Regions from separate parts of the Mesorhizobium delmotii genome, predicted to be linked through region 3. Evidence: riboswitches for the same ligand, from Rfam matches in the RefSeq annotation. Region 3 holds a riboswitch; each other region holds the start of a gene.

What was found. Region 3 has a riboswitch for thiamine pyrophosphate ahead of thiC (phosphomethylpyrimidine synthase ThiC). Riboswitches for the same ligand answer to the same signal wherever they lie in the genome.
Region 1: another riboswitch for thiamine pyrophosphate. It lies ahead of BQ8482_RS13440 (YkoF family thiamine/hydroxymethylpyrimidine-binding protein); the one in region 3 lies ahead of thiC (phosphomethylpyrimidine synthase ThiC).
Region 2: another riboswitch for thiamine pyrophosphate. It lies ahead of thiC (phosphomethylpyrimidine synthase ThiC); the one in region 3 lies ahead of thiC (phosphomethylpyrimidine synthase ThiC).
Region 4: another riboswitch for thiamine pyrophosphate. It lies ahead of thiB (thiamine ABC transporter substrate binding subunit); the one in region 3 lies ahead of thiC (phosphomethylpyrimidine synthase ThiC).

Annotation. Positions count from the first base shown of each region.
Region 1 is NZ_FUIG01000023.1:16,969-19,166, reverse strand. It holds partial or broken gene BQ8482_RS13445 (zinc-binding dehydrogenase) at 75-370, shown strand; gene BQ8482_RS13440 (YkoF family thiamine/hydroxymethylpyrimidine-binding protein) at 380-988, opposite strand; TPP riboswitch at 979-1,091, opposite strand; gene BQ8482_RS13435 (aspartate aminotransferase family protein) at 1,519-2,198, opposite strand, start outside.
Region 2 is NZ_FUIG01000029.1:109,074-111,271, reverse strand. It holds TPP riboswitch at 698-814, shown strand; partial or broken gene thiC (phosphomethylpyrimidine synthase ThiC) at 918-2,198, shown strand, end outside.
Region 3 is NZ_FUIG01000019.1:77,115-79,312, forward strand. It holds TPP riboswitch at 758-874, shown strand; gene thiC (phosphomethylpyrimidine synthase ThiC) at 976-2,198, shown strand, end outside.
Region 4 is NZ_FUIG01000043.1:42,996-45,193, forward strand. It holds gene BQ8482_RS25635 (ABC-F family ATP-binding cassette domain-containing protein) at 1-546, opposite strand, end outside; gene BQ8482_RS25640 (thiamine diphosphokinase) at 548-1,192, opposite strand; TPP riboswitch at 1,295-1,409, shown strand; gene thiB (thiamine ABC transporter substrate binding subunit) at 1,453-2,198, shown strand, end outside.

The DNA.
Region 1 (2,198 bases), on a different contig from region 3:
CGGTCGGCACTGCACAAGGTCGGCTGGGGTCGTGAGCCGCAAGTTAAACTGAGACACCACCCGACCGCGCGAACCTTCGCCCCGAAGGCCGCTACACGGCGGCCGGCGCGATTGCCGGCCCGGTCGTGCAGCTCGATCTGCGCACATGTGTCCCAAGCAGTTGCAGCTGCACGGGTCCAGCCAGGGCACGCGACACGATTTCCGCCGTATCGTCCGCTACATCGAGGAGAAGAAGATCCGGCCGCCGGTCGGCGGTGTCTACAAGCTCTCCGATTTCCACCGCGCCCAGGCGGATTTCATCGCCAAGGACTTTGTCGGCAAGCTGGTAGTCGTTCCGGATGCCGTTTCGGATTTCGCTGCAACCCGTTGACAACCAACACTAACAAGGGCTCGGGCTGTTCGCCGACACGGTAAAGTCGAGCGCGACATGGCCTTGCGGCGCGCCGAAGCGAAGGAAGGCTTCCGATAGCGTCGCGAACACCGGTCCGGCATCGCCTCTAAGCTTGGTGCAGAAATTCTTCGACCTGTCGAAGACGCCCGAAGTCTTGAGAAAGTCGATGCAGCCGTAGATCTCGTCCATGTGGTGGCCCTCGCCGAGCGGATAGAGCGAGAACTGCGCGGCGACCTCTTGTCCGAGCTTTTTCGCGCTGTCGACATGCGCCCGCGCCGCGCCGATGCGCTCGGCCAGGGACAGTTCGTGACTGCTGCCGGAAATCGGTGTGCAGATCGGATCGTCAGGCTCGCCAGGGCAGCCGCGCGACACCGTTGCCGATAATACGCAATGCACGCCACTTGCCGCCGCCGATGCGAACAGGTCGCGCATGGCCGGGAAAAGCTGTTCCGGCGGGCCGACGATCAGCGTCGAGATGTCGTCGGTCTCGATGCGGAAATTCGGCCGATAGGAATCCATCGCCGAAATCGCTTTGAGGATGACGCCGACGAAATCGTCGCACATCGGATACAGGGAAATCTGTGCACCTGAAAACATGGTCGCCTCGCTCCGCTGGCATTACCCAGATCAGCTTGAGGGACCGAAGGCTTGGCACCTTCCATCTCAGCCCCGGCAGTACGGAGCGCCCCTGTCGATGGGAGCGACGTAGCACCTGCGCGAAGGATGTTCAAGTATGGTCCAGGCAGTCGCTTCGGACCAATTGCCGATCGTGGCGCCGCCGGCGAAGCTGCCGATCTCCCCCTGCGGGGAGATGCCCGGCAGGGCCGAAGGGTGCTGTCCCTCGAACCTCTCAAGACCTGGGTTCCTCGCTCCCGCGAAGCGGGGGAGAGGTGGCCGCGAAGCGGCCGGAGAGGGGGCTTTCGTAGGGCGCGGTTCCCCCTCTCCGTCTCGGCTTCGCCGAGCCACCTCTCCCCCACTCTGGTGGGGGCGAGGAACCCAAGCTGGAATGAAGCCGCGATCCCCTCTGCCCTGCCGGACATCTTTCTCGCAAGGGGGGGAGATTGAATGTCGCTTCGGCTTTCGCCAATCACCAGCGCCCATTCAGCCTCTTTGTTTCGCTGCCCTGTTCAGCTCGGTGATCCGACCTGGCCGGCGGCGGCTTCAAGCGATCTTTCGAACGCGTCGATCATCTCATCGACCTGTGGCTCGGTGATGATCAGCGGCGGGCAGAAAGCCAGCGCGTCGCCCATGTTGCGGGATATCACGCCGTTCTGCTGCATGAAACCGTTGACGAGCCCGCCCAGCGCGCCGGCCGTCTCCCACGGCGTCTTGTTCGCCTTGTCGCCGACCAGTTCGACCGCCGCGATCAGGCCGACGCCGCGCACCTCGCCGACAAGCGGGTGCGACGCGAGGCTGCGCAGCCGCTTCTGCATATGCGCGCCGACCCTGCACGCATTGCCGACAAGGTCGCGCTCCTCGATCAGCTTCAGGTTCTCGAACGCGACCGCCGCCGCGACGGGGTGGCCGCCGCCGGTGAAGCCGTGGCCGAAGGTGCCGATGCGATTGCTTTCGTCGGCAATCGGCTCGAACATTTTTTCGTTGATCAGCAGGGCCGAGATCGGCAGATAGGACGAAGAAATCTGCTTCGACAGCACCATGATGTCAGGCCTGATGCCGAAGGTCTGCGAACCGAACATCTCGCCGGTTCGACCAAAGCCGCAGATCACCTCGTCGGCGACCAGCAGGATGTCGTATTTCGACAGCACCGCCTGGATCTTCTCCCAGTAGCCGGCCGGCGGCACGATGA
Region 2 (2,198 bases), on a different contig from region 3:
CTTCGGCCCGGCCACAGCCACTGTCGGCCTGCGGGAGAAGTTGGACAATCGAAGGCTCGGGTGAAATCAGCGGGCGGAAGGCATGGAGCACAGGCAAATCACGGCGTCGACCGCGATTCCGACTCTTGGAACGTATTCGCACCAACAGTGAATACCGGAACCTGCACCAATGTGCGGAAGAATCCTGTTCGTCGAACTATGGGTGGCGCCACTAGCGAGCTTTGTCAGCTCGTTCAGCTATAGCATCAGGCCGTTGTTGATAGTTGCCGACACTAGCCGCCATGTCGCCAACCGCGCATGCAGTGCTGTTCATGGATCTCGCTGGATGGCACACAAGGGCAAATCGCGACGTGCCGGAGAACCCATGCCGTTTCCTGCCGTCGCGATGCCCCCGAACTAAAACCGGTGAAAAACCTCGGGCAAATACCTGCGCTCCAACTTGCTCTCAAACTGGCCTTCGAACCTACGAGCCCATCATCAACGCGGCGTGCGAGGCTTGGCAGAACTCATCCCAAGTCCAGAAAGCATCACGTCAATCGCAATGACGTGTGGGTGCAAGTCGTCGGTAATCATCCACGACCCCCGGTGTAAGCCATTTGGTATGGCATCCACAAACGGATGCTGCCAACTAGGCGATTGCTGCTTTCGGCCGGACCCGAATGCGCTTGACAAAACGGAGCCGGCCCGTTCAACCTGAGGCATTCACCAGGGGAGTCCCGGCAAGGGGCTGAGATACTGCTGGCTTTCGCGGCGCAGTGACCCGTTGAACCTGATCCAGTTCATACTGGCGTAGGGACGGTGCAAGCGCTTTGCGGGAGTTTACGCCCGAGGTCCTGTTTCGGCAGGTCAACAGAAGCGTCTTTTCATCCTTCCGGCACAGAACTGGGTCTCCAATGCATGAGCAAAGGAGCCTCAAGATGAATGCCCTCACCCCGGCGGTCTCGACGGGACCACTGCCCGCCTCGCGGAAAATCCACAACCCCGGCGTCCTCCACCCGCAAATCAGGGTGCCGATGCGCGAAATCTCCGTCCATCCGACTGCCGGCGAACCGCCTGTCACCGTTTACGATCCGTCCGGCCCCTATACGGACCCGACTGTCGAAACCAGCATCGAAAAAGGCCTCGCCAGGTTTCGCCATGAATGGGTTACGGCACGCGGCGACGTCGAATTTCACGATGGCCGCAGTGTCAGGCCGGAGGACAACGGCTTCGCGTCAGGTGAGCGCCTGACGCCGGAGTTTCCCGTGCGCCACCGGCCGCTAAAGGCAAAAACGGGCAAAGCGGTGACGCAGCTTGCCTATGCGCGCGCCGGGATCATCACCCCCGAAATGGAGTTCGTCGCCATTCGCGAGAATCTCGGCCGCGAGAGCTTACGCGGCGGGATACAGCGCGACGGCGAGTCTTTCGGCGCGGCGATCCCGGACTTCGTCACGCCGGAATTCGTGCGCGACGAGGTGGCGCGCGGGCGGGCTATCATTCCAGCCAACATCAACCATCCGGAGAGCGAGCCGATGATCATCGGCCGCAATTTCCTGGTCAAGATCAATGCCAATATCGGCAATTCAGCCGTCACCTCGTCGATGGCCGAAGAGGTCGAAAAAATGGTCTGGGCGATCCGCTGGGGGGCCGACACCGTCATGGACCTGTCGACCGGTCGCAACATCCACAACATCCGCGAATGGATCGTCCGCAATTCGCCGGTGCCGATCGGAACCGTGCCGCTCTACCAGGCGCTTGAGAAGGTCGGAGGGATCGCCGAGGACCTGACCTGGGAAATCTACCGCGATACGCTGATCGAACAGGCCGAACAGGGCGTCGACTATTTCACCATCCATGCCGGTGTGCGGCTGCACTACATCCCGCTGACGGTCGACCGGGTCACCGGCATCGTGTCGCGCGGCGGTTCCATCATGGCCAAGTGGTGCCTGCATCATCACCACGAAAGCTTCCTCTACGAGCATTTTGAGGAAATCTGCGACATCTGCCGCGCTTACGATGTGTCCTTCTCGCTCGGCGACGGCCTTCGTCCCGGCTCGATCGCCGACGCCAACGACGCAGCGCAGTTCGCCGAACTGGAAACACTCGGCGAGTTGACAAAGATCGCCTGGGCCAAGGATTGCCAGGTCATGATCGAGGGGCCGGGCCATGTTCCCATGCACAAGATCAAGGAGAACATGGATAGGCAGCTCGAAGTCTGC
Region 3 (2,198 bases):
TTTTCGTCGCCCTGGACCGAGACTGGAAGTCGTTCCCCGCACAGCGAAAAACACGAGACCTTACGTAGCGTCAAGCGCGGATTTTCTGATAGCTGACGCTTTATGGATTGGGCGGGGACAGCGATTTCGGCCCGGAACCTCCGAGCCCGCTTCATCTTGCATTCGGATCGATTTAGATGCGTGAATTTTGCATGTTAATGCCGCCTTATTATCCGCAGCCAATGTGAGTGGGAACGCGTATTCAGTTCGAGTAGCTCTGCAAAAGCCCGCCGCTCTTGCCCTCAAGAGTGGCGGGTTTTTCGGCTGTGAAATGCTGGCGCGACCGGTGCGGATGCTGCCTCGCGAACGCGACCTTCCCGACGAAACCATTTCTGAAGCGCTACGATCAATTCCGGCAACAGGTCGATGCCTTCATCGACATGCCCGAGCGGTTGATCGATCTGCTCTTCCGTTTCCCTCACCAGTATTGTGGCCAACCTGTCGACACGCCCGCGAAAAGGAATTCGCCGCGCTGACCAGGCAGGGCGGATCGAGGCGATCTCCTCGCAAACCTTTGGTGCCGATTGGAGGCGTGATCATCATAAGGATTGATCTTTAGTCCGACGGTTTGGCAGGTCCCGTTGATCCGTCGCCAGGTCTCCGGAGCGTGATTTGTCGCCGACACATGTGCGAGCGTTTTCCTCGGGTTTGTTCGACCGCCGATCACCGCCACTGGCCGAAGGCGCTTGACAAAGCAGTGCCGGCTCGTTCAATTCCAAGCATTCACCAGGGGAGTCCCGGCAAGGGGCTGAGATACTGCTGGCTTTCGCGGCGCAGTGACCCGTTGAACCTGATCCAGTTCATACTGGCGTAGGGACGGTGCAAGCGCTTTGCGGGAGTTTACGCCCGAAAACCTGTAAGCAGGCAGACCAAAGCGTCTTTTCATCCTTCCGGCACAGAACTGGGTCTCCAATGCATGAGCAAAGGAGCCTCACGATGAATGCCCTCACCCCCGCCGTGTCGACGGGACCACTGCCCGCCTCGCGGAAAATCCACAAACCCGGCTCGATCCATCCGCAGATCAGGGTGCCGATGCGGGAAATCGCCGTTTATCCGACGGCCGGCGAACCGGCGGTTACCGTCTATGATCCGTCCGGCCCCTATACCGATCCGACGGTTGAAACGAACATCGAGAACGGCCTTGCCCGGATTCGGCACGGATGGATCAAGGCGCGCGGCGATGTCGAATTCCAGGAAGGCCGCGGTGTGAGGCCGGAGGACAACGGGTTCGCATCAGGCGAACGGCTGACGCCGGAATTTCCCATCCGCAATCGACCACTCAAGGCCAAAGCGGGCAAGGCGGTGACCCAGCTCGCCTATGCTCGCGCCGGCATCATCACACCCGAAATGGAATTCGTCGCCATCCGCGAGAATCTCGGCCGCGGGATCCTGCGCGGCAGCGTGCTGCGCGACGGCGAAGCCTTCGGCGCCGCGATCCCCGACTTCGTCACGCCGGAATTCGTACGCGACGAGATTGCACGCGGGCGGGCCATCATTCCCGCCAACATCAACCACCCCGAGAGCGAGCCGATGATCATCGGCCGCAATTTCCTGGTGAAGATCAACGCCAATATCGGCAACTCCGCCGTCACCTCGTCGATGGCCGAAGAGGTTGAAAAAATGGTCTGGGCGATCCGCTGGGGCGCCGACACCGTCATGGACCTTTCGACTGGCCGCAACATCCACAACATCCGCGAATGGATTCTACGCAATTCGCCGGTGCCGATCGGCACCGTGCCGCTCTACCAGGCGCTCGAAAAGGTCGGAGGCGTCGCCGAGGACCTGACCTGGGAAATCTACCGCGACACGCTGATCGAACAGGCCGAGCAGGGTGTCGACTATTTCACGATCCATGCCGGCGTGCGGCTGCACTACATCCCGCTGACGGTTGACCGGGTCACCGGCATCGTGTCGCGCGGCGGCTCCATCATGGCCAAGTGGTGCCTGCATCATCACCGCGAGAGCTTCCTCTACGAGTATTTCGAGGAAATCTGCGACATTGCCAGAGCCTACGACGTGTCCTTCTCGCTAGGCGACGGCCTTCGTCCCGGCTCGATCGCCGACGCTAACGACGCGGCGCAATTCGCCGAACTAGAAACGCTCGGCGAGCTGACCAAGATCGCCTGGGCCAAGGACTGCCAGGTCATGATCGAGGGGCC
Region 4 (2,198 bases), on a different contig from region 3:
CACGCGCTCGAGGAAGCGGCGGTCGTGCGAGATGACGATCAGCGCCGAAGAGGTGCGGGCAAGCTCCTCCTCCAGCCATTCGATGACCGACAGGTCGAGATGGTTGGTCGGCTCATCGAGGAGGAGAATGTCGGGCTCCGGCGCCATGACGCGGGCAAGGGCGGCACGGCGCGCCTCGCCGCCGGAGAGATCGCTCGGCCGCTCGTCGCCGGACAGGCCGAGATGCTCCATCAGATAGGTGGCGCGGTAGGGATCGTCGGCGGGTCCGAGCCCCGCCTCGACATAGGCGCGGACGCTGGCGAAACCATCCAAGTCGGGCATTTGCGGCAGGTAGCGCACTGTCGCCGAGGGCTGGCGGAACACCTCGCCGTCCTGCGGCTCTATCAATCCCGCAGCGATCTTGAGCAACGTCGACTTGCCCGAGCCGTTGCGGCCGACCAAAGCGATCTTGTCGCCCGCCGACGCCGTCAGTTCCGCCCCGTCGAGCAGCGGCGTGCCACCGAAGGTCAGTTTTATGCCGTCGAGATTGAGAAGTGGCGGCGCCATGTCAGCTTCCAGGTAAGGGGAATGGGTGGGCGAGCAACAGCGCGCGGCCACTGCTCAGCGCGATTTCCAGCCGGCCCTTGACCTCGTTGGAAATGGTCAGCGACGAACCGAACGCCATCTCGATATGGTTCAGCGGCCATTTGGCGCCGGTCACGGTCAGGCCGGTAAGGTCGGAAAAGCCGAGAATCGAAAACAGCGTGCCATCGGCGTAGTCGAAGCCGGCCTTTCCGCGAAGCAAGGGGGTGCCTTCCTGTGCGCCGCTGGTCAAAAGCACCTCCGTCCCTGCCTCGGCCAGTCGGACACTGAGCGCCAGGTGCAGGAAGGCGTGGTCGGTGCGCTTGCCGCCGAACGCGCCGGCGAGCACGAGACTGGTCGCGCCGCGTTCGAGCGCGGCGGCGATAGCCAGTTCGCCGTCGGTCTTGTCCTTTTCTGCCGGAAACACCTGGCGGGCCACGGCGGCCAGCTCGTCCGGCAAGTCCGCCGGCACCGAATCGAAGTCGCCGACCCAGAGTTCCGGCGTCAGGTTCAGCGTCCGGGCATGGCTCATGCCGGCGTCGGCGGCGATGACACGGGAGCCTTCGACCTGACGGTCGAGCAGCGGCGTGCGGATTAGATCGCCGGCAAGCAGGATGGTGAATTTGCTCATATGCGTGGCCCTTACCAGCCCTGCTTGCGAAACGGAAGGCCGCGTTCCAGATGCCCGGCAAACTTCCGCTTGCGCCGCAACTAGGCCGGGCCTATGTGTCGAAACGCTCTAACGGGGTGCTGGACGCGATCTTCGCGAACCAGCTGAGAGGCGACCATGCCAACCCGCTGAACCTGATCCGGTTTGTACCGGCGGAGGGATTAGACGTTTCGGACAGCCCGACGCCTCAATTCCTTTCAACGCGAACGAAGGAGGCGCCGATGCGTACGTTTTTATACACTCTAGTTTCGGCAGTGCTGCTTGCGGCGACCGTTCCCGCCGGCATCGGGCCGGCATCCGCGCAGGAAAAACTCACCGTCTATACCTATGAGAGCTTCACCGCCGACTGGGGTCCAGGCCGCGCGGTGAAGAAGGCCTTCGAGGCCGAATGCGGCTGTACTCTCGAATTCGTCGCGGTCGCCGACGGCGTCGCCCTGCTCAACCGCGTCAAGCTGGAAGGGGCCGCGACCAAGGCCGACATCGTGCTCGGCCTCGACACCAACCTGACTGCGGAAGCCAAGGCCACCGGCCTGTTTTCGCCGCATGGTGCCGTCATCGACGTCAATGTGCCGGGCGGCTGGAGCGACGATATTTTCGTGCCGTTCGACTATGGCTATTTCGCCGTCGTCTACGACACCGAAAAGCTGAAGACGCCGCCGAAGAGCCTGAAGGAATTGGTCGAGGGCAATGCCGATGAGAAGATCGTCATCCAGGATCCGCGCACCTCGACGCCCGGTCTCGGCTTGTTGTTGTGGGTGAGGTCGGTTTATGGCGACAAGGCGCCGGAAGCCTGGGCAAAGCTTAGGGCAAAGGTGCTCACCGTGACGCCGGGCTGGAGCGAGGCCTATGGCCTGTTCACCAAGGGCGAGGCGCCGATGGTGCTGTCCTATACCACCTCGCCGGCCTATCACATGGTCGCCGAAAACACCGAACGCTATCAGGCGGCGTCCTTCGAGGAGGGCGAGTA